One region of the Roseibium sp. SCP14 genome, then DNA from elsewhere that is predicted to be linked to it. Evidence: predicted binding sites of a transcription regulator. Region 1 holds the regulator's gene; each other region holds the start of a gene.
The links. The regulator PhoB, encoded in region 1, activates phosphate uptake and scavenging genes when phosphate is short. The targets are predictions, from matches to a motif close to TGTCATNNANCTGTCAT.
Positions count from the first base shown of each region.

Region 2: the regulator PhoB is predicted to act here: its motif matches at 4,723-4,739, upstream of ABLQ08_RS11100 (alkaline phosphatase).
Region 3: the regulator PhoB is predicted to act here: its motif matches at 5,391-5,407, upstream of ABLQ08_RS02230 (DapH/DapD/GlmU-related protein).
Region 4: the regulator PhoB is predicted to act here: its motif matches at 6,193-6,209, upstream of ABLQ08_RS24170 (DUF2794 domain-containing protein).

Region 1 covers NZ_JBDZYH010000001.1:1,052,066-1,059,394, reverse strand. The annotation lists gene pstA (phosphate ABC transporter permease PstA) at 1-986, shown strand, start outside; gene pstB (phosphate ABC transporter ATP-binding protein PstB) at 998-1,795, shown strand; gene phoU (phosphate signaling complex protein PhoU) at 1,827-2,525, shown strand; gene phoB (phosphate regulon transcriptional regulator PhoB) at 2,596-3,294, shown strand; gene ABLQ08_RS04820 (threonine ammonia-lyase) at 3,369-4,367, opposite strand; gene ABLQ08_RS04815 (ornithine cyclodeaminase family protein) at 4,512-5,480, shown strand; gene ABLQ08_RS04810 (amino acid ABC transporter ATP-binding protein) at 5,537-6,301, shown strand; gene ABLQ08_RS04805 (transporter substrate-binding domain-containing protein) at 6,319-7,095, shown strand; gene ABLQ08_RS04800 (ABC transporter permease) at 7,188-7,329, shown strand, end outside.
Region 2 covers NZ_JBDZYH010000002.1:835,833-843,161, forward strand. The annotation lists gene ABLQ08_RS11075 (carbohydrate ABC transporter permease) at 1-137, opposite strand, end outside; gene ABLQ08_RS11080 (carbohydrate ABC transporter permease) at 134-1,021, opposite strand; gene ABLQ08_RS11085 (ABC transporter substrate-binding protein) at 1,099-2,382, opposite strand; gene ABLQ08_RS11090 (ABC transporter ATP-binding protein) at 2,450-3,520, opposite strand; gene ABLQ08_RS11095 (DeoR/GlpR family DNA-binding transcription regulator) at 3,517-4,308, opposite strand; gene ABLQ08_RS11100 (alkaline phosphatase) at 4,791-5,327, shown strand; gene ABLQ08_RS11105 (hypothetical protein) at 5,912-6,886, opposite strand; gene ABLQ08_RS11110 (SH3 domain-containing protein) at 6,898-7,326, opposite strand.
Region 3 covers NZ_JBDZYH010000001.1:478,683-486,011, forward strand. The annotation lists gene ABLQ08_RS02205 (lytic murein transglycosylase) at 1-832, opposite strand, end outside; gene phnE (phosphonate ABC transporter, permease protein PhnE) at 992-2,329, opposite strand; gene phnE (phosphonate ABC transporter, permease protein PhnE) at 2,341-3,189, opposite strand; gene phnD (phosphonate ABC transporter substrate-binding protein) at 3,266-4,183, opposite strand; gene phnC (phosphonate ABC transporter ATP-binding protein) at 4,240-5,073, opposite strand; gene ABLQ08_RS02230 (DapH/DapD/GlmU-related protein) at 5,470-6,096, shown strand; gene ABLQ08_RS02235 (hypothetical protein) at 6,156-6,278, opposite strand; gene ABLQ08_RS02240 (SLC13 family permease) at 6,387-7,329, shown strand, end outside.
Region 4 covers NZ_JBDZYH010000006.1:256,302-263,630, forward strand. The annotation lists gene ABLQ08_RS24145 (arylesterase) at 1-359, opposite strand, end outside; gene ABLQ08_RS24150 (ABC transporter ATP-binding protein) at 482-1,198, shown strand; gene ABLQ08_RS24155 (ABC transporter permease) at 1,195-3,777, shown strand; gene ABLQ08_RS24160 (hypothetical protein) at 3,936-4,709, shown strand; gene ABLQ08_RS24165 (Bax inhibitor-1/YccA family protein) at 4,880-5,662, shown strand; gene ABLQ08_RS24170 (DUF2794 domain-containing protein) at 5,741-6,130, opposite strand; gene ABLQ08_RS24175 (GNAT family N-acetyltransferase) at 6,686-7,204, shown strand; gene ABLQ08_RS24180 (hypothetical protein) at 7,245-7,329, opposite strand, start outside.

The sequences.
Region 1 (7,329 bases):
ACGCAGCTGCGATCCAGCGCATCGTCGGCAAGACCGGAGGCACCATTCGCGAACACTTCCGGGCCAATCCGGACAGCCTTGGCAAGGAGACCGGGTTCGAACTGGCGGCCGCGTCGCGAGTTGATGGATACATGAATGGCCGGGTGACCCGCGACACGCTAACCGACAGCCGCTTCCTGCAGAAGTCGGATCTGGACATCGTTGACGCCCTGGTGGAGGCCAAAGTCATCAAGACGGTGTTCAACTGGAACTTCATTACCGGTGCCGACTCCGGCGTGGACAATCCTGGTGGTGCGGGCATCGGTGCATCCGTCGTCGGGTCGTTCTTCATGATGCTGGTGGTCCTGTTCCTGTCCCTGCCGATCGGTGTGGCTGCTTCGATCTATCTTGAGGAATTTGCGCCTCAGAACAGGTTCACCGACCTGATCGAGGTGAATATCTCAAACCTTGCGGCCGTACCGTCCATCGTGTTCGGCATTCTGGGTCTGGCCGTCTTCATTCAGTTCATGCATCTGCCACAGTCGGCTCCGCTTGTTGGCGGTCTGGTGCTGACGCTGATGACGCTGCCGACGATCATCATTTCAACGCGAGCCTCACTGAAAGCTGTACCACCGAGCATCCGTGATGCTGCGCTGGGGATCGGTGCCTCGAAGATGCAGGCAACCTTCCACCATGTGCTCCCGCTGGCGATGCCGGGTATCTTGACGGGTACCATCATAGGACTTGCCCAGGCGCTCGGTGAAACGGCTCCGCTGCTTCTGATCGGGATGGTCGGCTTTGTCGCGCGCGGATATCCGGACGGTTTCATTGCAGGGTTCACCGAACCGAACTCCGCAATGCCGGCGCAGATCTATACCTGGGCGGCACGCGCGGACTACGCATTTTATGAAAAGGCATGGGGTGGAATTATCGTCCTTCTCGTGTTCCTCCTCACAATGAACATTCTCGCGATCATCCTGCGCCGCAGGTTTGAGCGCCGCTGGTAAGGAATGATCCGATGAACGAGATGTCGAACATTGAACAGTCGGTAGAAATGACCGAAAGCAAGATTTCCGCGAAGAACGTGCAGGTTTATTACGGTGACACGCACGCCATCAAAGACGTGGACATTGAAATTCAGCCGCGGTCTGTCACCGCATTCATCGGACCGTCCGGTTGCGGCAAGTCGACCTTCCTGCGGACCTTGAACCGCATGAACGACACGATTGATATCTGCCGCGTCGAGGGCTCGATCAGGATCGATGGCGAGGACATCTACGATCCCAAGGTCGATCCTGTGCAATTGCGCGCCAAGGTGGGCATGGTGTTCCAGAAGCCGAACCCGTTCCCCAAGTCGATTTATGACAACATCGCCTACGGTCCGCGCATTCACGGGCTGGCCCGCAACAAGGCGCATCTGGACGAGATTGTTTCCTCAAGCCTGCAGAAAGCCGGTCTTTGGGAGGAAGTGAAGAACCGCCTGGATGAGCCGGGTACCGGCATGTCCGGCGGTCAGCAGCAGCGGCTGTGCATCGCCAGAGCCATTGCGGTCAGCCCTGAGGTGATCCTGATGGACGAGCCCTGTTCGGCTCTTGATCCGATTGCGACGGCAAAGGTGGAAGAGCTGATTGACGAGCTGCGGGAGAACTATACGATCGTGATCGTGACGCACTCTATGCAGCAGGCTGCCCGCGTATCACAGCGCACGGCATTTTTCCATCTCGGCATTCTGGTTGAAGAAGGTCCGACCGAAGACATCTTCACAAATCCGAAAGACAAACGAACGCAGGATTATATCACTGGCCGTTTCGGCTAAGTGACTGCCCGAATTCTGAAAGGGACACAGGATGTCTGAACACACAGTCTCGGCCTACGACGACGAGTTGACCGCAATGGCCGGCAAGGTCGCCGAAATGGGTGGCCTGGCTGAAAAGGCATTTGCCGATGCCGTTTCCGCGTTGGTATCGCAGGACATCGAACTGGCGCGGGTGACCGTCCAGCAGGACCAGCGCCTGGACGCCTTGCACCAGGACATTGAAGCAAAGCTGATCGAAATGATTGTCCGCCGTCAGCCGATGGGGCAGGACCTGCGCGAAATCACCGCTGCGACACGGATTGCCAACGATCTCGAGCGCGTCGGTGACCTTGCCAAGAACGTCGCCAAGCGGACGATCGCCATCGACAGCAATCTTCAGTCCAAGAAACTGGCTATCGGCGTGGAGCACATGACCGAACTGGCCCTGGCGCAGCTGAAGCAGGTGCTGGATGCCTATACCCGCAAGGATGCGGAAGCCGCGAAGCGCGTTCAGGAAGCCGATGCCGAAATTGATGCGATCTACACGTCGCTCTTCCGCGAACTGCTGACCTACATGATGGAAGACCCTCGCGTCATCACTCAGTGTGTCCATCTTCTCTTTTGCGCAAAGAACATCGAGCGTATCGGTGATCACGCGACCAATATTGCTGAAAACGTCTTCTACATGGTGACAGGTGATCGTTTGCCGGAAGACCGCGCGAAACAGGACGAGACGACCGACGCCGTCTGATAGCTTGAACCCGGTTGGAATTTGGTGACCGGCACGGCAGCGGCTGCTGCCGAAACTGGAGCGAGAACGTATGCCGAAGGTGCTTATCGTTGAGGACGAAGAACCACTCAGCCTTCTTCTGAGATACAATCTGGAAGCGGAAGGGTACTCGGTCGAGTCTTGCGTTCGCGGAGATGAGGCTGAAATCCGGTTGCGGGAAAGCCAGCCCGACCTCCTTCTTCTGGACTGGATGTTGCCTGGTTTGTCCGGCATTGAACTGTGCCGCCGGCTGCGTGCCCGGGAAGATACGGAGCGGCTGCCGGTCATCATGCTGACCGCCCGTGGAGAAGAAGCAGAGCGCATTCGCGGTCTTTCAACAGGAGCCGATGACTACGTCGTCAAGCCGTTTTCAGTCCCGGAACTGATGGCGCGTGTCCGTGCGATCCTTCGCCGGGCAAGCCCGGAAGTTGTTTCCACAATGCTGCGATCCGGCGATATCGAGCTTGACCGGGAAACCCATCGCGTCCGCCGGAGTGCCAAGGAAATACATCTGGGGCCGACCGAGTTCCGCCTTCTGGAATTCCTGATGACGTCTCCGGGACGGGTGTTTTCCAGAGAGCAGCTTCTTGATGGCGTATGGGGCCACGATGTCTATGTCGATGAACGTACCGTCGACGTGCATGTCGGCCGGCTCCGCAAGGCGCTCAACAAGGGCAAAGCCAAGGATCCGATCCGCACGGTGCGGGGCGCCGGCTACGCATTCAACGATCAGTTTTCAATCGCAAGCTGATTACAGCTGAGAACATCGGGAGGGTGGAGTAGCCACCTGCCCGAACTGGTTGTCCGGCGACATGACCGCTCCGGTCAGCTTATCCAGAACGTTTCTGTTTGCTGCACATCCTTGAGCCCGAACGCCGACAACGCTCGATCAAGAGAGATGTTGTTCCCGGTGAGAAGAGTTGCGGCTTTTTTCCCTTCAAGCTGCGAGCCATACCGCCTCATGGCGGCAACCCCCGATGCTGCACCGCCTTCCACCAGACATTTTTCCCTTGTGAGAACGAACTTCATCGCTTCGAGAATGTCGCTCTCCGGCACTTGAACAAAGTCGTCCACCAGTTCCCTGCACATTTCGAAGGTGTATTGATTGTCTGCCGGGATCGGGCCGGGAAGGGCATCGGCGATAGAGGGTTTTTCGTCGACTTCAACGATGTGCCCCGCCTTGATGCTTTCGATCATGGCGGCTCCGTGCTCAAGCGAAACGCCTATGATCGTAATATCGGGCTTGAGGCTCTTCAGTGCCTTGGCAGTCCCGGCCATGAGCCCTCCGCCGCTCAACTGAACGAAGACGATATCAAGATCCGGTCGGTCGGCCAGCAGCTCAAGTCCGATCGTACCTTGACCGGCGATGACATGAGGATCGTCGAAGGGCGACACAAAGAGCAGGCCGTCGCGTTCCGCGATACGCCGCGCTTCCGCGTCCGCGTCGTCCTGTGTCTGTCCATGAACGATCACGTCCGCGTCGAAGTCGTGCAGGCCACTGATTTTTTCAGGTGGAATGATCTCGGTAACACAGACGACGGCACGAATGTTCAATTGCCTCGCCATATAGGCGACGGCACGGCCGTGATTGCCGCTCGATACGGTGATGACACCGCGTGATTTCTGAGATTCATCAAGAGACAGGAGCTTGTTGGCCGCACCGCGCAACTTGAAGGCGCCGGTGTCATGCATCGTTTCCATCTTCAGCCAAATCGACGCGTTCAGCTCCGTCGACAGGGCATGAGATTTGCGCAGGGGAGTGGGCCGCACATGGCCCGCTATCCGTTGTTGCGCAGCATGAATCTCGTCCAGCTCAACCATCATTTTTCTGTCTCTCGGCTGCCTCGAAATGAGCGTTTCAGAATGAGTGTTGACAAAATATTCTAAATTAGACAATTTGTCCATAACGCTGAAGCGACCCGGCAAAATGGGTCTCGAATTGGGTGACGTTCTGACAGAGAGATGCAGATGCGGCTGGTGAATAAGCAGGAAATATTGGCGCAGATCGACGAGCGCGCTGTACTTGCGGAGATTGAAGAAGGCTTCAGGTCTTTCGCTCGGGACGAGGCTCAGGTCGCGCCGGTTACCCATCTGGCGTTTCCAAAGGCAAATGGCGAGTGCCACATCAAATGCGCACACGTGGGTGAAGACGATGTTTTTACCGTCAAGCTGGCCACCGGATTCTACGACAATCCGGAACAGGGACTGTCTTCCAGCAACGGTTTCATGGCCGTCATTTCCGCGCGAACCGGAACTCCCTTGGCAATCCTGCAGGATGAAGGTGCATTGACCGATTTGCGCACGGCACTTGCGGGCGTCATTGCAGGCCGCATGGGCGCGCGGCAAGGTGCCAAGGCGCTCGGTGTGATCGGGACCGGCATCCAGGCCCGCCTGCAAGCACAGCTCTATTGCAAACTTCTCGGCTTCACCCGGGTTGCTGTCTGGGGGCGCTCCGAAGAAAAGGCAGCAACGCTGGTTCAGGAGCTTGCTGCGGAGCTTGATGGTATTGCGGTCACGATGGCAGAAAGTGTGGAAGCGCTGTGCGCCGATGCGGATGTCATCGTCACGGCAACTGCGTCGCGCGAAGCAATCGTCAAGTCCGAGTTTGTTCGGCCCGGCATTCACATCGTGGCGGTTGGCGCAGACTCTCCCGGGAAGCAGGAACTCGACACAGCGCTCTTTGCAAGAGCGTCGCATGTGATCGTCGATTCCCTCGCTCAATGTATAGAACACGGTGAGACCGCCAACGCGATTGCATCCGGTGACATTTCGTCCGATCGGCTGATCACGCTCGGGCAGGTTCTGCTTGAGAACAAGCTGGCTCGTGCGGACGAGGCCATCACGATTGCCGATCTCACAGGTGTGGCCGTTCAGGATGCGGCCATCGCCAAGTCTGTCTGGTCCGGATTGAAGTCGGTCGAAGCGGACGCTCGCTGAGATAATTCGCTTCAGGTCAAATGCCTGCCTTTCAACACGGTTCAGTTAGGTATCACATGTCAGCTGCAACACCTCGCTTGTCGGTTCAGAACCTGAGCAAATCGTTTGGGTCGCTGCGCGTTCTCCATGACGTCTCGCTGACAGCCGAGCAGGGGCAGGTGATCACGATCATCGGATCTTCGGGATCGGGAAAAAGCACGTTCCTGCGCTGCCTCAATCTGCTGGAAGTCCCGGACGGAGGCGAGATCAAGCTGGATGGTAAGCCAGTCGCCTTTGCCTGCAACGCACATGGGCTGAAAGTAACGCGGGAGGTCCGCGCGCTCCGAACTTCTTTGCCAATGGTGTTCCAGAGTTTCAATCTGTGGCGGCATATCAGCGTTCGCGACAACGTGGCAATCGCTCCGGTCCACGTGCTTGGAAAATCGCGAGCCGAAGCCAACGAGCGGGCAGAAGAACTGTTGGCCCGCGTCGGTCTCGCCGAGCGAATGAACTTCTATCCTCATCAGTTGTCCGGCGGTCAGCAGCAGCGCGCAGCGATTGCTCGAGCTTTGGCGATGGAGCCGCAGGCTCTTCTCTTTGACGAACCGACCTCGGCTCTTGATCCGGAGCTGGTCGGAGAAGTGCTGAAGGTCATCGAAGAATTGGCTGCCGCGGGCAACACGATGCTCATGGTGACACACGAAATGGGATTTGCCCGCAATGTATCTGACCGGGTGATCTTTCTCGACAAAGGGCGGGTGGCTGAAAGCGGAACGCCGGAAGAGGTATTTGGCGCCCCAAAAACGGAACGGGCCGCTCAGTTTTTGGCGTCGGTAATGTGAGTATGAGGAGGAATGAAATGAAGAAACTGGTTGTTGCCGCAGCCGTGGCTGCTTTTACCGTCCTGCCTGCCAAGGCCGAGACGCTGCGCATCGCGACAAGTGCGGACTATCCGCCTTGGGAGTCGGTGAACTCGTCTGGCGAAATGCTTGGCTTTGACCTTGATGTAGGCAACGCGATCTGCGCGAAAATCGAGATGGAATGCAAATGGACCAATCAGGCCTATGACGGTCTCCTGCCGGCGCTTGTTGCAGGCCAGTACGACCTGATCATGTCCGCAATTTCCATCACGGAAGAGCGCAAGAAGAGCATCGATTTTTCGACTGCATACGCCCAGGCACCAGCCTCTTTCGGTTCGATCGGTGACGGATTTGGCGAACTCACGGACAAGGCTCAGCTTCAGGCTTCGCTTGAAGGCAAGGCCGTTGGCGTGCAGGGCTCCACGATCTTTGAGCGTGTCGTCAGTGAGCATTTCCCGTCTGCCGATGTCAAAACCTACCAGCAGGCTGACCAGATCATCGCTGATCTGAAGACGGGTCGCATCGATGCAGCCATCATGGAAGTTTCTGCATGGGATGAGTTCAGCGGGGCGGATAAGGACGCCAATCTGACAATGTTCGGCCCGTTGCTGACCTATGCCGAATATCCGCAGCTCGGTGATGGTATCGGTCTGGGAATTGGCAAGGGGAATGAGGAACTGAAAGCCAAGATCGACACGGCGATCGCAGAGCTTCTGGCCGATGGCACGATCGCCAAGGTTTCGGACAAGTGGTTCGGCTACGACGTTACGCCGTAATATCCAACGGCGTATCGGTTCTCAAAGGGTGAAGAGGCAGGTCACGGCAAGGTGACGGCCTCTTCAGGAAAGATGGGCAAGGGCGACAGGCAATGCTTGAATTGCTTTCATTCGGCAAATCGGGATGGGGGGACGAACTCCTCTCCGGCCTGGCCACCACACTGGCCCTTGCCGTTCTTGCGTTTGCAGCCGGGCTCTTTTTCGGGCTGTTGCTTATGCTTTTCCGGCGTCGCG
Region 2 (7,329 bases), on a different contig from region 1:
TCGAACCTTGCTTCATAGGCAGCGGGATGAAACGCGGTCCAGATCGCATAGGCAAGCGGCAACACCCAGAGAAGTGCGAGCGCCCAGGCAGCGAGCGTGTTCAACACCCGATCGAGAATGTCAGCGGCGCCGGTCATTTGTAATGCACCTTGCGGTCGAAGAAGAAGAACTGGCCGATGGCAAGCAGAGACAGCAGGACCAGCAACGCCACGGTGAGCGTCGCGCCATAGGCCGTTTCCCAAAAACGGAAGGCAACTTCATAGATATAGAACAGCAGCAAAGCCGAGGCATTGTCGGGCCCGCCATCCGTCAGGATGAAGATATGGTCCACCAGACGGAAGGAATTGATCACGGCATTCACACAGACAAACAGCGTCGTCGGCATGAGCAAGGGAAAGGTGATCCGCCAGAATATGGTCCAGCGCCCCGCCCCTTCTATCTGGGCAGCTTCCTTCAGCGACACCGGAATGGCCTGTAGCGCCGCCAGATAGAAGATCATGAAGAACCCGGCCTCTTTCCAGACAGTAACGACAATGATCGCATTGAGCGCGGTGTCCGGATTGCCGAGATAATTGCTGGCAGGCCAGCCAAACAAAAAGCCCGTGATCTGGTCGAACAGGCCGAAGCCCGGCGTATAGAAGAACATCCAGATATTGGCGACGGCGATCAGCGGCAGCACGGTAGGCGTGAAATAAGCCATGCGGACAAAACTGCGCCCGGTGAGTTTTTCATTGACCCAAAGCGCCATGACGATCGCCAGGGCAATTGAAACCGGGATAGTGCCGAGGGCGAACCACAGATTGTTCCAGAACACTTTCCAGAACACCGGGTCATCCAGCATGCGTTCGTAGTTGCCAAGGCCAAGAAACTTTGCGGGTCTGCGGCCGCGCGGAGTTGAGAAGAAACTGTTCAGAACAGTCGTGATGGCTGGAATGTGGGTGAAGGCGAACAGGAACACCATTGCCGGCAGCAGGAGCAACCAGCCGTAGATCCATTCGCGTTTGATATTGGGGCCCCGCATTGGCGTCACGATCCGAACTGTCAGAAGAGGAAAAACGGAGCGCCGGACGGTCGTCCGCCGCTCCATGTCAGGTGGGTTTAGCGATACTCGGCCAGGATCGCGTCGGCCTGCGCCTGGGCTTCTTTCAACGCCGTTGCCGGGTCTTTCTTGCCGGTAATGGCTGCTGCCAGAGCATCGTTGAAGATGCCGGTGACCCGCTGGTTCTGGTAAGTGGAAAGTTCTGCCTTGGCGAACTCGAGCTGATCGCGGGCAACCAGGGCCGGGGCGAAGTCGGCCGTGTAAGCCTTCATCGTTTCGGTTTCCCAGGTCTCGGCACGCGGCGCGACATAACCGGTGGCAATGGTCCACTTTGCGGACTGTTCCGGCGCAGTGATCCACTGGACGAATTTCACCGCTGCCTTGGTTTGCTCTTCCGAAGCGCCCTTGAACAGGTAGAAATTGCCACCGCCTGTTGGGGCACCGCGCTGAACGTTGGCCGGCAGCATGGCGACACCGAAATCGAACGGAGCATTGTTGCGAACGTTCGTCAGGTTGCCGGTGGAGGTCCACATCATCGCCGTCTGACCTTCGAAGAAGGCTTTCGGTGTTGCGCCCCACTCGATGATGCCCGGTGCCATGACTTCGTATTTGGTGCTCAGGTCAACGAGATACTGCAGCGCTTCGACGACTTTCGGATCGTCGAAATGGGTCTTGTTACCTTCGGCATTTGCTAAGATCGCACCATTTTCAATGGCGAGACCCTGGAACAGCCAGTAAGGAAACCCGGAAGACGGAATGCGCACGCCCCACTGGGTGACGTTGCCGCTTGCGTCCTTCTTGGTGAGCTTCCTGCCGAATTCGACCATCTCGTCCCAGGTCTGCGGAGCAACGTCCGGATTCAGGCCTGCTTCCTTGAAAGCTTCCTTGTTCCAGTAGAGAACCGGCGTGGAACGCTGGAAGGGAATGCCGTAGGTCTTGCCGCCGGTTTGGCTGTTTTCCATGAATGCCGGATAGAAACCGTCGACCCAGGCCTTGTCTTCCTGAGTGGAAAGATAGTCGTCGAAAGGAACGATCAGGTCTTCATCGATGAGCGTGAACATATCTACGGACAGGATCACGGAAAGCTGCGGCGGGTTTCCGCCACGTGAAGCGGTGATCGCCTTGGCGACAGTGTCCTGGTAGGACCCGGCGTAAACGGCGTCGATTTTCACATCCGGGTTCTGTGCAGCATATGCGTCTGTCAGTTCCTGGATGGTCTCGGCTGCCTTACCGCCAACTGCGACCGGGAAATAAAATTGCAGATCAACAGCCTGAGCGGATGCCCAGGTGCTGAAGGAAAGGGCCGTTGCAGCAACGGCCTTCAGGAAAGTGGACTTCAACATCAGTTTACTTCCTAAGGTTTGAACATCCGCAATACTGCGGTCGGTCTACGCGGGCCCACGCAGCTGGTCAGGAGTGCAATTGCGCTCCAATTTCTGAAACAAGATCGTCCCGCCGCATGCCGGTGTCGGCATCGAAGACATGCAACGCTTGAGGTTCGAACCCCAGGTCGATGGACTGGCCGGGAGCGACAGGCTTTCCTGTCGGCAGCCGGACCTGAAATTGAGTGTCGGCCAGAACACAGTCGGCCAGAATGTCCGCTCCCAGGTACTCCAGCGCACGGATGGAAGCGGTCACCGGTCCGCCATCCTGCAGATGCATCGCTTCGGGCCGGATGCCGAGCTGATGGCCAGGAGCGGAAGACAGCCCCGCAAATGCACTGGCGGGAAAGAGGTTCATCGGCGGCGTGCCGATAAAACGGGCAGCAAAGGGACTGGCGGGCTTCTCGTAAAGATCTCGCGGCGCCGCCGCCTGCACCAGCTGCCCCTTGTTCAGGAGCACAACCTGATCCGCCATGGTGATGGCTTCCACCTGATCATGAGTCACATAGACCATGGTAAAACCAAGCTGCTGCTGCAGCGAGCGGATCTCGATCCTCATCTCGTGGCGCAGCTTGGCATCGAGATTCGACAACGGTTCATCCATCAGGCAGATCGGTTTTTCGCCGATAATCGCCCGCCCCAGGGCGACACGTTGCTGTTGTCCGCCGGAAAGCTGACCCGGCTTTCGCTCCAGCAATTCCGACAGACCGAGAAGATCGGCGACTTTCCTGAGCCTTTTGTTGCGATCCGCCCGGCCGACACGACGCACCTTCAATCCGAAAATGATGTTCTCCGCGACGCTCAGATGCGGAAACAACGCATAGGACTGAAACACCATCGACAGGTCGCGCTTGGAGCACGGCTTGCCGGTGACCTCCTCGTTGCCGATCACGATATCGCCGCTGCTGACATCCTCAAGTCCGGCAATCATTCTCAGCGTTGTCGATTTGCCGCATCCCGACGGCCCCAGCAAAGCAGTGAACGAACCTGCGGGAATATCGACTGACAGATTGTCTACAGCTCGAGTGTCACCCCAGACGCGCGAGACACCGTCCAGACGGATGGACTTGCCTGAGCTGGACAGCATTCCACCGGTCATTTCGACCGCCCTTCGTCTCCGGCGATGTGAACCTGGGTGTTGGTGCCCTCCAGGCTGGACAAGAATGTCGGTGGCACGGGACGGTCGGTGAAGATGGCATCGACATCACTCAACTTGCCGCCGCGCACATGTGCACTTCGGCCGAACTTGCTGTGATCAAGAACAAGATAGGACTTCCGGCAATTCGCCAGTATCGATTGCCTCGCCGCGACCTCGTCTTCATGAAAGTCCAGCAGCGTTCCGTCTTCATCGACACCGGCCACACCGAAAATGCCGATATCCACCTTGTAGTTGGAGAAAAACGCCTGTGCCGCAGAACCCAGGATGTCGCGGTCGCCGTGGCGCAAGCGGCCACCGGCGATGGTTACCTGATAGGAGGGATTGATTGACGCTGTAAAGGCGACATTGAGGTTGTTGGTGAAAATCGCCAGCTTCTCATGCGCCGTCAGCGCCTGCATGACGATTTCCGGCGTCGTTCCGATCGAAAAGGCAAGAGACTGATTGTTGTCGATCTTGTCCGCGACCAGGGTTGCAATCAGCTGCTTCTCGGGAAGGTTCAGAATCTGCCGGGTGGAGTAATGAATGTTGGAGGCAGGCGCCGGTGGCTCGACCCCGCCATGCGTGCGCCGAAGGATCCCCAGTTCACACAGACCATTGACATCCCGGCGGATGGTCTGGGTCGTCACTTCAAAACGGTCCGCCAGTTCCTCGACCGACGCGAAACCCGACTTCTGGACCAGGTCGGCGATTTCAGCCTGACGTTTCGAAATATCTATTTGACCAAGCATGTGTTTATGACCCGACACCAGTTCTCTTGCTCCAGACGAGGCCGAACGCAGATTGCTACCGACGGCTTCGTGTTGACTCGAAAACAATCAACTTCGAAGCCTGATAAAACATTTTCATATGAACGTTATTCGACGTTCATATGAAAATGATATGACAGTTTTCGAATTTGGAAACGACAAATTCGGCTCAAACGGCAATAAAACCGGAACTTTTTGTGCTGCATCGCAGCAACCTTTAGGCGCATGCTCTTCATTTCCGTAGGCCGGGAGAGAACTTAACCGGATAGAGCATTTGCGAAGAGTTCCGGTCTTGCCGAGAGCAAAAAATATTCGATTTCGGCACTGCCTTCATATCCAGCAGCCGGCAAATAGAAGTAATGTAATAAAATTACGCACCTGATTTCTTCATTAAACCGTCAGCCAGCTGTCACACGGCATTTCTGAATAGGACCCGGGTTTCCCCGCTCATCATTGGAGACGTCATGAAAACGATTGTTAGCTCGGCACTGGCGCTGACCCTGACCGGTACCGTTGCCTTTGCCCAGGACGCCTTGCCGCAACAGGACAATGACTGGTTCACCGCCGCGCAGGCCGAACACCAACAAGGCGAAAAACGTGATCATCCTGATCTCGGACGGGAACGGCGTCGGCACCAATTATGCAACACGCCTGTTTCAAGGCCGGCAAAACAGCGGGTACGGCGACGAGAAGTTCTGCCGCACGAGGCTTTCCCGCACCTGGCCCTGTCGAAGATCTACAACGTCAATGCACAGGCCCCCGTTTCGGCCGGTACCGGGACAGCCATGCATTCCGGCATCAAGACCAACCAAGGCGGGGAAAAACCTGCTGCTGGCGCCGAACGGTCTGGCACTGCGCCTCAACGGCTGAAACGCGCCTTCGAGAAAGGCGATGCGTTTGAAATCGAGATGGAATTCGACTTCGGCCACATCGAAATGCATACCCGGGTGGAAGGCGCCAATGCCACTCGCCACAGTCATGCGGGTCATGCACTTCTATAATCGAATTCCGGCTGTCAAGCTGTGGCCTCGGACTTATCAAGCCTTCTTCTCAATGGGGACTTCGGTTGGATGTGCCGTATAGGTCCGAAAGGAACCCGAATTGTCAGATCTTTCGCAAAGCCAGGTCTATTGCTTGGATGGCCGAAAATATCCCGAAACATAGGCGCTTCAAAACGGGTTTACGCAGTAAGGAAGACAGTCAATTCCGCTGCCTTCCGCTACCATATATGCTTTGCCGTCAATCTCGACACCCAGGAATGAAGCTGCGTTCCACCAATTTCCCGTTCCACCGCCCTTTCGAGCCGCGTCGCAGTTTTTTCCTAAATAAAGAATGGTCCCATCTTCCAGAGTAACGACGGCTCCATGTTCATTGCATTTCACCGTTTCGCCGGCCTGAGCGCTCGTTGCAGCGAACAGAGCGCATATCAGTATGAGTTTTCGCATTCTTTGTTCCTAAACTAGAAGCAAGCGGAGTTGCCTTTGAAACAGCAAATTGATTTTCCGAATTGATCTCCGGAAGTTTCTCGTCCGATTTGCTGTTGTGGGGCGATGCGGCACGGGATCAAAAAACGTTTTGAATTCGCTTAGAACAAGCATGTTTCAAATCGGACTTGCGCACGGAACTGATGGGTGTGCCCTTCGGTATCGACGAAACTGCCATCGGCAATTCCAAAGCCATAAATTTGATCACCTTCTGCGCCCAGCAAGTGCCCACGCATATAGGGAATTTCCGCAGTCATGGTGATCCATTCGCCTGGTTCGTGACCAGCTAATCTCTGGTTCTTCGCAGTGAGCTGACCTGACATCATAACCTCACCATTTTCGCGAAACTTCAGTTTGATTGTGCCACCTGCATCGCCCACTGTGACACCAGCGCCTTCGGTAATTGTAAAAACACCGGAGTTTCCAGAAACAGAAAGTTGGCCGCGAAATTGACCTCCGACACCCAGAAGTTTCTCAGTAGTTTTCTGCGGAAGGTGAGTTTGAGAGGCATATATTAGCGTCATTGGTACCGCTTCTTCCGCAGATTTCTTCGGTTTGTTTGAGAACGACGGAATAGTGTAACCCAACATATTGGCGCCATAGTCACTAGGAATTCGAAATTTGTCTTTAGATGCAAAAAAATGATTTGTGGTGAAAACATCATCTGGATCATCTACTACGCATTCCGATTCGATTAGTTGCACTTTTGTGCGTAGCCCTTGAACTTCGTCTGAATCGATGACCTCAAAGGTCTTTCCGTGTCTACTTTTCTCCACCAAAGTGAAGCCTTCACGAGTTTCTACTGATGTTATCGTGCCTTTTTCTTCATCAATACAAAGGTCACTCAACGCAACGATGGGCCCCTTATCTGTGGCGTACCGAATACTTGCAAATCCTCTTGTTGCATCACAGTTGTCAATTCGAAAGTCGATTAAGGGATCGCCCGGAAGAGGGTGTGTTACCTTGCCTTCCGCTAGTGCGGAGTTGGTTGCTGTTGTGAGTAGGAAGATGCTTAATACGTACGGCTTCACGTTGAACGCCCTAAGTCTAGATTTTTGAATTCGTTTTTCAAACACTGGTGCTTCTCCTAACCCGCAACAGACTGCAGCCAATTGCTGTGAATCCAGCCCTTTTTCCCTGGATAGGGTAGCGGACGTTTGCCTTCACCAACGAACCCGCAGCCCGTGTTGCTATTCAGCACTTCTTGCCCATGTCCATACAGGACGCCCACCCAAGGGAAGTGCGAACCATCGTAAACGAGTACATAGTCACCGTTGTGGAGTTGGTCGATTTTCCGGTAATTCGAACCTGGTCCAGTGCGAACGGCGAGAAATCCGTCTCCGTTCGCTTTGAGACCTGCTACCTGCTCAAGTGTACATTCCGCCATCTGTCCGTCGCCACCATTTTCGTAAATGGTGACATCGAGGGGTTCTGCTGCTGCTGGAGTCGCTCCAATCAAGATCGCAAGAAGCACACAGCGGAAAAGAGACCTTGTGTTGATATTTGTGATGAACATTCT
Region 3 (7,329 bases), 570 kb from region 1:
GTTTTCCCGACAGTTTGCCACCGCCGACCTTGGTCAGGCCACGTTTGCCCCATGTGCCAAGGGATGCATATTTCTTTCGTCCGGAGGGCCCGGAATAGCCTTTGGGCGCCTTGACTTCAAAGCCCCAGGGCCGGCTGTCTCGCCATCCCGCGTTTTTGAGGAAGTTCGCAGTTGAAGCCAACGCATCCGGCACAGAATTGACAAGGTCCTTCCGGCCATCCCCATCAAAGTCGACCGCAAGGCTGTTATATGTACTTGGCATGAACTGGGTCTGGCCGAATGCTCCCGCCCAGGATCCGCGAAAATCATCAGCTGGAACATCCCCTCGCGAAGCAATCTGCAACGTCTTTATCAGTTCGCCACGGAAGTACTTCTGCCTTTTCTTTCCTGCACATACGAGATTGGCGAGCGCGTGGGGCGTGTAGAAGTCACCACGGAACTGACCATAGTCACTTTCGATGCCCCAGACAGCCAGAACGACATGACGGTTAACGCCATAGCGCTTTTCGATCGCGGTCAAAGTGCGCTTATGCTTCTTCAGGTTCTTTTCACCATCCTTGATGCGTTCAGCATCCACGAGAAAAGCCATGTAATCCCAGATTTCCGTCTTGTATTCAGGCTGTGTCGTTGAAAATCGGATCACCTTCTCGTCGAAAGCAGCTCCGGAAAGCATGCGTTCGGCGACCTCCGGCTTCACTCCGGCGGAAATCGCCTGTTTTTTCAATGACGCAACACAGCTTTCAATCGCCAGGGCGGATCCGCCTGTGGTGGCCAATCCAAGTCCGGTCCAAACGGCCAGTTTCACCAGTCCGGTCCAAACGTTTCGCTGCATCAGCCCCTCCATCAGCCTTGAATCACTTTTCAAACGCTGACACGCTCACGCGACGGAAATGCGGCAAAAATTCGGTCAGTTGCTTTTTCAGAGAATTCTCAAGGAAAAACCCGGCTCACGTCGTGAACCGGGCCCTCGCGTCACATCGGTTGAAGGAAGTTACTTTCCTTCAATCAACTTACGCCGCAACCAACTGGACGTCTGGTCCATGATGATCACCACAACAATGGTCAGGATGATGATGTAGCTGGTGTTCTCCCAATCACGTGACGTCTTCATCGTTTCCACCAGCATCAAGCCAATACCGCCCGCTCCCAGGGCGCCGATCACGGTTGCAGAGCGGGTGTTGGACTCCAGGTAGTAAAGCACCTGCGAGACGAATACCGGCAGGATTTGAGGAATGACGCCGAACCGGTATCTCTGCAGCTGGTTTGCTCCGGTCGCCCGAACACCTTCAACCTGCTTGTTGTCGATGTTTTCGAGCGCTTCGGAAAACAGTTTGCCCAGAGAGCCCGTGTCAGTGAATGCAATAGCCAGCGCTCCTGTCAGCGGTCCAAGTCCAAAGGCGCGAATGAAGATCAAAGACCAGATCAACATGTCGATGCCACGCAGGAAATCAAACAGGCGCCGGGTGCCAAACCGGAGGATCTTGGAGGGTGTAAAGTTTCGCGCGGCCAGGAACGCCAATGGCAAACCAAAGAATGCTGCGGTCAGCGTTCCCAGCACCGCCATCATGATGGTCTCGAAAAGTGCCGTGAAAATTTCACCGTGCTGCCAATCCGGGTTCCCCAGAAAATCGTGCATGATCAAAGACATGTTCGATTGGCTTGGATCAACACGCTTGTCAGACAGCGCCAGGGCCCAGAGCTGACTGAATGACAAACCGTGTAGTTCGGAATTGAAGGGGAACCAGAAGTTTTCCCAACCGGCGAAGTAGTTGTGAACTTCGATTTTGGTCCGTGTCACCTGAACGCGCCGGTCCAACGTCGGTCTCGCGTTGAACTTCTTGGGATCATCTTTCAGCCAGTCCGGAACCGGTCCGGGGGGAAGTTCTGTTTCAACACCGCTGTTGGTGGCCGTTACCTTGATCGTGCCGTAGTCGGGGACCGTGAATTCCATCACCTTTCCGGTGATCGTGACTTCATATCCCTGGCCCAGATCGACAATTGCGTCGGTTCCGTCAACCTCGACCCATTCCGGCAACTCCTCTTGCGCGTAGGTCGCCCGGCGCTCTCCTTCGATTGCCACTTCCATGATGTCGCGGCGAAGTAGTTTGGTGACGTGAATCTTATAGGCGACGGAGTCGGTCGCAAGGATGGCCGCTCTTTCCGGTTGAGCCTTGGAGAGAAGCTGAGGAACCCCAAAGGCAAACCAGGTGTAGGTCAGATAGAGCAGGACCGCTGCCGGGACGCCAATCGTCATCCAGGCGCGGCGGCGAACGTTTTCAAAGACCGTGTTACGGTCGAAGGCAGGTTCATTGAGCGTGTCGACAGCCATTTCGAAATTCCTCAATGAGCCCGTCCGGCGCCGACAAGTTTGCCGCGCAGATAAGAAGACAATTGGTCAATCAGCATGATAGTGACGAACAGCAACACGAAAATCGCCGCTGTTTCGTCCCCCGCCCCCTGGCCCCAGCCAATCGTGCGGCGCAGCTCCTGACCAATACCGCCGGCGCCTACAAACCCGAGAATGGCCGAGGCGCGCACGTTGATCTCAAGACGCAGCAGGAAGTAGCTGAGATAGTTCGGCGCGACTTGCGGCATGACCGCGTAGCGGATGCGTTGCAGCCAGTTGGCACCGCAAGCTGACAGCCCCTCAATCGGCTTGCGATCGATATTCTCATTCACTTCGGAAAAGAGTTTGCCCAGCGCACCGGCGGTATGAAAGGCCACCGCGATCATGGCCGGCACCGGGCTAGACCCAAGTACAAAGATCAGAAACAGGGCAATGATCAGCTCTGGAAATGCACGCATGATGTCCATCATGCGCCGGACCACCGGAATGAGCGGACCCCAGCTGTCAACGTTGCGAGTTGAGGCCATGGCCAGCACCACGGCCATCGCACCACCCAGCAGTGTGGCGACCGCCGCAATGTTCAGCGTTTCCAGCATCGCCGGCACGAATTGCAGGACAAGACCGAAAAAGGCGGGTCCGGCCTCCCAGGCCTCGGCGACGATTTCGCCCGGGTAGTCGAAGAACTTGGACAGGCCCTGCAAGAAGCCGCCGGAATTCATTTCGTTCGATTTGGAATATCCGGAGACGAGAACCGCAACGACCAGCAGCAATCCCATCAGGGAGTAAAGCTGGCGGCGTTTGCGTAAGGAGAGGATTTCCTGCTCCAGTGCGGCAACAGCCATTACCAATGTCCTTTGACGGAGGTCATTTGAAAGCGCGGGCCGAAATCCGGCCCGCGCGGAGGTTCAAAGGAACCGATTAGTTCTTGTTCTTCGCCTTGCGGGCTTCAACAATGTTGACATAGGCATCATGTGTGATCGGCATGAAGCCTTTGGTTTCACCGGCAGCAACACCGTAAGCACACTCAGGGTCCATGGAGTTCAAGGATGCCATCAGAGCCGTCATCTTGATCTTGACGTCTTCCGGCAACTTCTTGGACAGAACGATCGGACCTTCCGGGATCACCGGAGAGCGCCAGATTTCGCGCAGCTCGGTCATGTCGACGAGACCTGCATCGGAAGCCTTGCGCAGGGCACCGGAATTGTAACCGTCTTCCCACTCACCAAGACCGTCAGCCCAGGTCACGCCGCCGTCGATGTCGCCGTTGGATACAGCAACGATGGTCTGCTCATGACCACCGGTAAAGACAACATCACCGAAATACTCACCCGGCTTCATGGAATAGCCTTCCTGCGGGATGGCAATGGACGGGATCAGGTAACCGGAAGTGGAGTTCGGGTCACCGAAGCCGAATACCTTGCCCTTCATGTCTTCCAGAGAGTTGATCTCGTTGTCGACACGGGCAAAACCGATGGAGTAGTAGCCATAGCCGCCATCGACGTTCACCTTTACCAGAACCGGATCAACGGCTTCCGGATCGGTCAGGTAAACTTTTGCGTAGCTGGATGCACCAAGCCAGGCCATGTCAAGGTTGCCACCAAGCAGACCTTCGATAACGCCGTTATAGTCGGCCGGAGCGAAGAGCTTGACCGGAACACCGAGCAGGTCGGCGGTTTTCTGTTCCAGGCACTCGTAGGCGCGCAGACGGTCAGAAGCGTTTTCACCGCCCAGAATACCAATGCGGAACTCGGTGATTTCTGAAGCACCGGCGATCGAAGCGTTCAGAGCGATCGTGCTGACGGCAGCAAGCGCAGCAACTTTGGAAACGAATTTCATTTGGGACACTCCCCGAGAGTCTGAATCTGATGACGTTTAAAGGGTGCACGAGCGGCTCAAACCGCTGCTGCCGCCGGGGTCATCGCACCGGCGGATTCTTGAGAACCGGTCTGGCCGGTGTCGATGGCAGTGGAAGTGGCTGCCTCGTTGAAACTTTCGTCGGCACCGTAGATTTCACGGGCGGCCGCTGTGGTCAGCTCTTCGGGCTTTCCGTCAAAAACAAGAAAGCCGTCGCGCATGCCAATGACACGGTCACAATAGGCACGCGCCGTGTCGAGCGTGTGCAGATTGCAGATAACCACCTTGTTGTCGCGCTCGTGGATTTCCCGCAGCGCGTCCATGACGATCTTGGCGTTCATCGGATCAAGGGACGCGATCGGCTCATCCGCCAGTATCATGTACGGGTCCTGCATCAGCGCGCGGGCAATCGCGACCCGCTGCTGCTGGCCGCCGGAAAGTTCTTCTGCGCGCTTGGCCGCTTCCTGAACGATTCCCAGGCGATCAAGTGCAACGAGCGCATCGTTGACATCGCCGGCGCTGAAGATGTTGAAGAGGCTTTTCATAGTGCCGTGGCCGTTGAGGCGACCAAGCATGACGTTGGTAACCACATCGAGGCGCGGAACGAGATTGAACTGCTGAAACACCATGGCGCAGTCGCGCTGCCAGCGGCGCATCATTCCGCCCTTGAGGCCGAGGATGTCCTGCCCCTTGAACAGAATCTGACCGGAAGTTGCCGGTGTCAGCCGGTTGATCATGCGCAAAAGTGTTGATTTGCCTGCCCCGGATCGGCCGATAATCCCGACCATCTGCGGCTTGTCGATGTTGAAACCGACCTTGTTGACCGCAGTCCTTGTCCCGAAGGTTTTTGTGACGTCCTGAAACTGAATCACCCGCCAGCCCTGTCCGTGTTTGTTCGAAGTGCTGGGCGACAAGAGCCATCGGACGATTACAGTCAGATGACAGGTTTTTGTATGGAAGATCAAAGATTTATGACGGTTCCATGAAGGTCCCGATCAGCACTCACGCCGCTTTGATCTGAATTTCAAGAATTGCCATTTTGATTCAAAGCCTTCGAACACTGGGCACTACCCAAAGCCGTAACGCAGTACTGTGGCAGTAGTGCTTTGGAGGATGGTGTATTTTCGGTCGATTTTTTTCCGTCTTTCTACAATCACACAGCTACAAGAACTGGATACAGTCATAATACCGTCACCAAACCGTCACCGGCCTTCACTCGGCACCCGTTAAACACGGCCGCGATCACTTTCCTTCCCGATGGAGCCTCCATGTCCTCTCCTGTCCAAAAGCATTGCCTTACCGAAGCACCGAATATTCATCCGGAAGCAAATGTCCAGAACTGTGAGTTGGGTGTCTGGACCGAAGTCGGAGCACGCACGGAAATGCGTGAAAGCCAGATGGGCGACTATTCATACGTCGTGCAGGAAGGCGATGTCGTCTGGTCAACAATCGGCAAGTTCTGTTCGATTGCCCGACGGGTGCGGATCAATCCGGGCAACCACGCCACCTGGCGGGCATCCCAGCATCATTTCACCTATAGAGCGGCTGCCTACGGCCTGGGCGACGACGATACCGGCTTCTTTCAATGGCGAAAGGACGATTGGGTCACCATCGGCCATGATGTCTGGATCGGTCACAACGTTACAGTTCTGGCCGGGGTCACGATCGGCACCGGTGCCATCGTCGCCGCGGGAGCGGTCGTCTCGAAAGATGTCGCTCCCTACACGGTTGTTGGTGGTGTTGCCGCCAAGCCGATAAAGCGGCGTTTTACGGAAAAGCAGGAAGAGGCGTTGATGGACATCTCCTGGTGGGATTGGTCCCATGAGCAACTGAAGGCGCGTCTTCCGGATTTTCGGCAATTGCCAATTGATGCTTTTATCGAAAAATACCGCTGATCAGTCCGTCAGGCTGTCACGCGACCTTTTCCGGCTCCGTGGTTTGCTCGTTTCTCTGGTCACAAGGGACCTTTCAGCCCATCCAGGAAGGTGCCGAGTGACGTCGCATTTCCGTAGCGCCACCGGTTCGGCAACCAGCGGATAGGACAGATCCCAATGGTGACGTGATCAGGCGCAGCCATGAATGGACAGGTCCCACGAAGAGGAGAAGACGGGAATTGCAACTTGTGGCCGGTTCTGCAAATCTCGTTGCAGACAGCACAGGTCAACGCCCAACGGAAATCGGAAATATGACTTTTGAGCAGATTTTCGTCTTTGTATTGATTGGCGTCGTCTTCATCAGTTTTTTCAAGGAATTCTATCCGCCGGAAGTCATTGCACTTTCAGCCTCTGCCGCCCTTCTTGCAACCGGCATCATTCAGACACGGGACTTCCTGAGCGTTTTCAGTTCCAGTGCCCCTATCACCATCGCGATGATGTTCATCATTTCCGCTGCCCTGGAGCGAACGGGCGTGCTGGCGTATCTGGGTGATCTGTTGCAGAAGCAGGCCAAAGGTTCTTTCCTGCGAGCCATACTGATCATGATGATCGGTACTATGCTTGCCTCTGCGTTCATGAACAACACGCCCGTCGTCATCCTGATGACACCCGTCATGATATCGATTGCCGCAGGCCTCGGGCTGTCGCCCTCGCGTTTCCTGATCCCCTTGTCATTTTCAGCGATTTTCGGCGGCACACTGACGCTTGTCGGAACCTCCACCAACATTTTGATGAGTGACGTCGCGACCGATAGTGGCCTGGCACCGGTATCCATGTTCGAAATGACCCTTCCGGGGTTGATCCTCGCGGCCGTCGGCATGGTCTACATGGTTATCGCAAGCAGATTTCTGTTGCCGGACCGTACCTCCCTTGCCAATCTTCTCGCCCAGGAAGGCAAGCGGGCGTTCGTCTCCAGGCTCGTGGTTCCGCCCCGATCCCGCTACATCGGGAAACCGAGTTCGTCATTGCCCTTCGACCCGGGAAGCGTCACCATTCTGGATGTGGTGCGGAATGGTCTGTCCATGCGCAGGCAATTGGACCGCATTACCCTGCAGGCAGGCGACCGCATCGTGATCCAGTCCGATACAGGCGAAATCCTGGGACTGAAGGACAATCGGCAGGTCGCGTTCAGAGAGCTGGAAGACACCAGTCTGGAGCCGGTGACGGACGATTCGACCTTGCTGCTTGAAGCCG
Region 4 (7,329 bases), on a different contig from region 1:
AGACGTTGGGTAATTTCTTCAATATTCTTGCGGGTGATTGTCGGTTCGATGCCTCGAAGCGCGTCGTTCGCACCCAATTCTACGATCACCGCATCGGTATCGGCTCCGACGGACCAGTCCAGGCGCGCAAGACCTCCCGTCGATGTGTCGCCTGAGACGCCGGCATTCACGACATCCACCGAATATCCCTTCTCGCCGAGGGCTTTTTGCAACTGTTCGGGAAAGCCCTCTTCGGGCGCAAGCTGATACCCGGCGGACAGACTGTCACCCAGCACAACAAGCTTCAGATCGTCTGAATGCGCCACGATCGGAACGAAGCACAGGATCAGAAAGTTCAGGAAAGCAAAAAATCTGTTCACGCTAATATCTTTCAGGACTGGAAGACCCGCCACATCAGGCCCATATGGTCGCAGAGCGTCCAATTGTCGAGGGCATGCATCTGTCAGGAAGACGATCACGCGCCCGTTGTAAAGGTCTGATAATGACAAATTCACCCGCAATCACCCTCAAAAATGTGCACCTGACACTCGGCGAAGGCGCCGGACGTGTACACATTTTGAAGGGTATCGACCTGGATATCGAAAAGGGAACGTCGGTTGGGCTCGTCGGCCCTTCAGGATCGGGCAAATCGACATTGCTCATGGTCATGGCCGGGTTGGAGCGGGCAGATGAAGGCTCCGTCGAAGTCGCCGGCTCGCAGCTCGGTCCCTTATCGGAAGACCAGCTGGCGCGTTTCAGAGGCCGCAACGTCGGCATCATCTTTCAGTCCTTTCACCTCGTCCCCAACATGACTGCCCTGGAAAACGTTGCCGTTCCGCTGGAACTGGCCGGTGATCCCTCCGCCTTCGAAAAGGCGAAGGCCGAACTGGAAGCCGTCGGACTTGGCCACAGGATGCATCACTATCCGGCGCAAATGTCAGGGGGTGAGCAGCAAAGAGTCGCTGTCGCCCGCGCCCTGGTGGTAGAGCCGCAAATCCTCATTGCCGACGAACCGACGGGCAATCTGGATGAATCCACCGGCGCTCAGATCGTGGAACTGATGTTCTCCGCTCAGCGCGACCGCAAGACGACGCTTGTCCTTGTGACACACGACCCAAGCCTTGCCGAAAAATGCGACCGCATGATCCGCATGCGGTCGGGCGAAGTTGAGGAAGACCATGCAGACAGCGCGCACCTTCCGAAAGAGGTGTCTGCATGAGCAGTTTTGTTTCCGGCAGTGCTCACTCCGGCAATCAGACCTTCAAGCTTGCAAGCCGGTTCGCATTGAGAGAACTGCGCGGCGGTCTGAAGGGGTTTTATATTTTCATCGCCTGCATCGCGCTCGGTGTTGCTGCAATTGCCGGTGTTACCTCTGTTTCCCGCGCTCTCACCGAAGGTATTGCAGAAGAAGGGCAGGCAATTCTGGGCGGTGATCTGTCCTTCTCGATCATTCACAGACAAGTCGAGCCCGACCAGGCGGCGTTTCTGGAAACACTGGGTGATGTTTCCCGTGTCGCCACCCTTCGGGCCATGTCCCGAAGAACCGACACCGGTGATCAGGCCCTTGTCGAACTGAAAGCCGTCGACAACGCTTATCCCTTGTACGGAAGTCTGGATCTGGCCTCGGGCCAATCGCTGGACGAAGCATTGGCGCAAAAAAACGGCGTGTGGGGCGCCGTCGTCGATCTTGCCTTGCTGGCCCGACTTGATGTCGAAGTTGGAGACCAGCTGGCTCTCGGACGCACCACCGTGCGCATTGCTGACGTGATCGAAGGTGAGCCAGACAAACTTGCCGGTGGCATGGATTTCGGGCCCCGGCTGATGATTTCCGACGCCGCCATTCCCGATACCGGTCTCGTCCAACCTGGAAGCCTCGTGCGCTGGCACTACCGTGTGCGCATGTCCCCGGCGCCGGACATTCAGGATCTGCAAAGCGTTGTCGAACGTGCCAAAGCGGCTGAACCGGATGCCGGCTGGCGGGTTCGCTCCCGTGCCAATGCCTCGCCTGGCCTTCAGCGCAGCATCGATCGGTTCGCACAATTCCTGACCCTTGTTGGATTGACGGCACTCGTCGTCGGCGGTGTCGGAGTCGCCAATGCCGTACGTTCCTACCTGGAGACCAAACGGGAAGTCATTGCCAGCTTCAAGTGCCTTGGTTCCACCGGCGGCTTCGTCTTCAGGATTTATTTGGTGCAGATGCTGATCATTGCGCTGATCGGCATTCTCATCGGCCTGGTGCTCGGAGCCATGATCCCCTTCGCGGCCGGAGCAGCCCTTTCGAGTGTCCTGCCGGTGCAATTGGCCGCGAGCATTTATCCGGCTGAACTGGGATTGGGTCTGCTTTACGGTCTGCTCACGGCCCTCGCATTTGCCTTGTGGCCGCTTGGGCGCGCGCACGACGTGCCGCCAACAGCTCTCTTTCGCGACATCGTGACCGGTGGCTCCAAGCTGCCACGCAAGCGCTATCTGTTCGCAACCGCGACGACCGTGCTTGTCCTGGTCGCCATTGCGATTTTCCTGTCTCACGACAAGGATCTGGCGGTTGTCTATATCAGCGCGACCGCCGGGGCTTTCGTTCTGCTTGTTGCGGTGGCACGCCTGATCATGTTCGCCGCCAGACGCCTGCCGAGCGTCCGCTCGACCGAACTCCGTCTGGCCATCGCCAATATCCACCGTCCAGGAGCTCTGACGCCTTCCGTGGTTCTGTCGCTCGGGCTTGGCCTGTCCCTCCTGGTGGCCCTGGCCCTCATTGACGGTAATCTGCGCCGTGAACTGAGCGCCACGATCTCCGACAAGGCTCCAAGTTTCTTCTTCGTCGACATTCAAAGCCATGAGCGCGACGCCTTCGAAGCCTTGTTGGTGCAGGAAGCACCGAATGCCGAGCTGCAGAGCGTCCCGATGCTGCGCGGACGCATCATCAGCCTGAAAGGCATTCCTGCCGATCAATTCGAACCGGCTGAGGAAGGTTCTGAATGGGTGCTGCGAGGCGATCGCGGCATAACCTATGAAAAAACGCTGCCCGAGAATTCCAAGCTTGCCGAGGGAAACTGGTGGCCGGAAGACTATTCCGGAAAACCGCTGGTTTCCTTCGACCTTGAGGCGGCAACGGAACTCGGTCTGGCAATCGGCGATACAATCACCGTCAACGTCCTCGGTCGCGAGATCACCGCGGAAATCGCCAATCTTCGAGATATCGAGTGGCAATCCTTCGGCATCAACTTTGTCATGGTGTTCTCGCCGAATACATTTGCCGGTGCGCCGCATGCCAATCTGATGACACTTGGCTGGGAAGAAGAAGTCCCGACGGAAACCGAACTGGCCCTGCTCAAGACCGTTTCCAATACCTTCCCGACAGTCACATCGGTACGCGTCAAGGATGCGATATCACAGGTGAACGAACTGGTCGCACAATTGGCCTGGGCCATACGGGGGGCAAGTTCCATTACCCTGATTGCCAGCGTGCTGGTGCTCGCGGGAGCCCTGGCAGCAGGACATCGCAGCCGGATCTACGATGCGGTCATTCTCAAGACCATCGGTGCGACCCGGCCTAGACTGATCCTCGCCTACGGCCTGGAATACGCCATTTTGGGCCTGGTGACCGCGGTGTTCGCGCTTGTCGCCGGTGGTATAGCCGCCTGGTATGTGATCACCCAGATCATGGGCGGATCCTTCGTCCTCATGCCGGTAACCGCCGCCGGTGCTGCGCTGGTCGCACTTATTCTGACCGTCGGCTTCGGCCTGATCGGCACCTGGCGGATACTCGGGGAAAAACCGGCACCGGTTCTGAGAAATCTGTAACACCGTCTGAATCGGCATCCACGCCAAGCCCGTCAGGAAACTTTCATAAAAAACAGAAGGTTTCCTGACGGACACCAGCCACACGCAACTTGCATACTGCCCTATTCTTGGCTATCCGATTAGTGTCGGGGCCTAAAATGAAATAGGGGCAGAGTTGTATGCTTAAGTTTACCCAAAAAACTGTTTTCAAAAATCTTGCAAAAGTGGCGGTCTTTGCTGCGGCAGCTACGTTGTCATTCGCTGCTCCTTCCCACGCCGAGAGCCCGTTTCACACCGGTGTCTGGCAACTGAATGAAGCCAACGGTCCACGCGGCCTGGTCGTCAGTGACTGGTTGGTGTTCGAGGATGGCCTGCCGAAGCGCTGGCTCTATCGCCGCGCCGGAACGAATGACGAAAACCAGTTTGACTTCTTCACCCGGACGCTTGGCGATTCCGGCTATACTCCGGTCGGGATCCGGGTATACCGGACCGGTGAAAACTCCATGAAATACACCATTGCCGCAAAGGGTCAGGAACCAATCGAAGTTTCTGCCGTGCGGCTTTCCATACCGAACTTCGAAAACTCGTGCCTGTCGGTCGAGAAAAAAGGCAAGCGTTTCTTCGGCAACTGGGTGGGGACTTCCGGTTCGACGCTCAAGAAGCTCAACGTCGGCAAGAACAAGATCACCATTGACGGAAAAGCCCGTGATATCTCAATTGAGGAGGTTCGCGTCGGCCGCATGGGCATTACTGAAGGCGGCAAGCCGATTGCCTTCCTGACAGACGCCGGAGGCGACTATGCTGTTCTTCAATGGTTCAAGCCGGGCGTAACGGTCGAGCAGATGCGCAACAAGGAAACGGAAATTCTTGATTTCGCGGCAGAAGAAATCGTACGTAATCCGGGTGGCACCTGCGACCGGCAGATCGCGTCACGCCTGAAAGCAATGAAATAATACCGGGTTTTTAAACATAATGACGTATAATGCGGCCAATAGCATGAAGATTACGATTTTTTCAGAAATCTCGTCTTGTGCTTAAGTCCGCATTTTCCCATATGTTGAGGGAGTTGTGTTGCATGTGATCTTGCATGCAAAAACCAATCTAGAAGGGGATTCACACGACCATGTCGACCTTTGACCGTCAACCTCAAGGCGCTTACACAGTCGCCGGCACACGCGCCGAGGCCGGCATCGATCAAGGCCTGCGCAGCTATATGCTCGGCGTCTACAACTACATGACCATCGGTCTCGCCCTGACCGGTTTCTTTGCCCTGGCTACGTCCATGCTGGCAACGACAACCGACCAGAGCGCTGCAGTAGCGAGCCTTGGCAACGGCCAGATGCTCACGCAGCTCGGCGTAACGCTTTATGGCAGCCCGCTGAAATGGGTTGTCATGCTTGCACCGCTTGGAATGGTCATGTGGCTGTCTTTCCGCATTCAGTCCATGAGCGCGAGCTCCGCACGTACCCTGTTCCTGGTCTATTCGGCCGTGATGGGCATTTCGCTGTCGTCGATCTTCCTGGTCTATACCGGAGCCTCGATCGCCCGCGTGTTCTTCATCACCGCCGCTTCCTTCGGTGCGCTTAGCATCTTCGGCTACACCACCAAGAAAGACCTGTCCGGTTGGGGTTCGTTCCTGATGATGGGCCTGATCGGCATCATCATTGCAGCGATCGTGAACATCTTCCTGGCGTCTTCCGCGCTGCAGTTCGCCATCTCCGTGATCGGTGTTCTGGTGTTTGCCGGCCTGACGGCCTACGACACCCAGCAGATCAAGGAAATGTACTACGAAGGTGACAGCGGCGAAGTTGCCACCAAGAAGTCCGTTATGGGCGCCCTGCGTCTCTACCTCGACTTCATCAACATGTTCCTGATGCTGCTGCAGCTGTTCGGCAACCGCGAATAAGCAGACGCAGAAATACGAACACGAAAAGCCCCGCAGAAATGCGGGGCTTTTTTGTTGACTTGAACTGCGTTGGAAACGTCAGGCGTCGACCAGGCGCAAATGCTTTTTCTTTTCCAGGACACGCAGAACCTGAGCCAGGTCGTGCCCCCGTTTCAGGATCATACCTCCGGCTGCGACCACCGAATAGGCTCCCTGTCGACGAGAGAGCTTCGGATCCTTTTCGATCCGGTAGAGCGGCATTTCCGAAGATCGGCGGAACACTGAGAACACTGCCTTGTCTTTAAGGAGATCCATTGCATAGTCACGCCACTCGCCGTCGGCAACCATACGTCCATAGAGCCTTAAGATGGTATCGAGTTCGCGTCTGTTGAATGCAACAACGGGTCTGGAGGGGGGAGCCGGTTGGCTTTGCGGCAGCGGGTTCAGTCCCGCGCCGCGTTGAAACGCGCTGTCATCGGCTTCGCTCATTCCGCCTCCATGTTCGTTTGCGGTTTCGCCCCGGACCGGAAAACCGTTCAAAGGATTTTCCATGTCACCTATCTGTCATGATGCGTCGCCTTTGGGGCGGATGGCAAGCCCGCAATCAAAGAAAGGAAGCTCTGCCAAAGCCGGTCGGTATTTTTGCCAAGTAAATTTTCCGCAGATTACCCAAAGTGTTAACGTAGCGGAAAGTTGCCCAGAAAGAATGCGTAAAATTCCATGATTTCGCCTTATTCCAGCCCTTGGCCAGCCATTTTGCCTACCCATATTGAACTCATACCCTGATGGGTGTGACCAGTAGGGACCGCGGAATGCATTAGCCCCCCAGCCCCCCGGGGTTTTTACAGGTCAACCAGATTTAATGAGTCAAACATCAGGGCAACTGAAGGGCCGGCGCTATGCCGGCCCTTTTCATTTCCAGCTTCCTTCCGATATTGCCATCGTGAGTTTTGCCGATTCCACTGCGCAGCCGGATCACTTTTCACATTTTCCGTTACGAATGCCTCTTTTCCGACGCATCGCTTGCTGTATCCTTTTTGCAGGATGACTACAGACCTGATCGATCTCCGTGCGGCCCGAACCGCAGATTGCGAGGCGCTTGCAGGCATTCACACTGAAGCCTGGCTCGGCGCCTATCGTGGTGTCCTGCACGGTGTTGACCTGCAGAAAATGGTTTCGCGCAGAGGCATCGGCTGGTGGCGCGGCGCGCTGTCGCGCGGCGTCAACATCAGGATTTTGAGCATTGCCGACGTACCGGCAGGCTACGCGACCTACGGACCGTGCCGACTGCGCGGCACAGGCATGGACGGAGAAATCTACGAGCTGTACCTGAAGCCGGAATATCAGGGCCTTGGATTTGGGCGAACACTCTTCACCAATGTCCGCGAAACTCTCGCAGCAAAGAACATGGCCGGTCTCGCTGTCCAGGTGTTGAGCGACAATCAGCCGGCACGCAACTTCTATCGGGCCATGGGGGGTAAGCTGTCGGCAAAATCCTGGTACAGAATTGGCGGACGGCGCATGGAGCTCTCCATTTACACCTGGTTGCCTAACATTCCCTGATGCTGATTACGATCGTTCGCCAGCTTTTTCAGGCATCCGGTTAGTACAGGATCCCGGGCAGCCCTTCGATCAGCGGTCCTTTCGAACAATCGAACTGCCCGGCAAACCTGTCTGCGACATTCCGT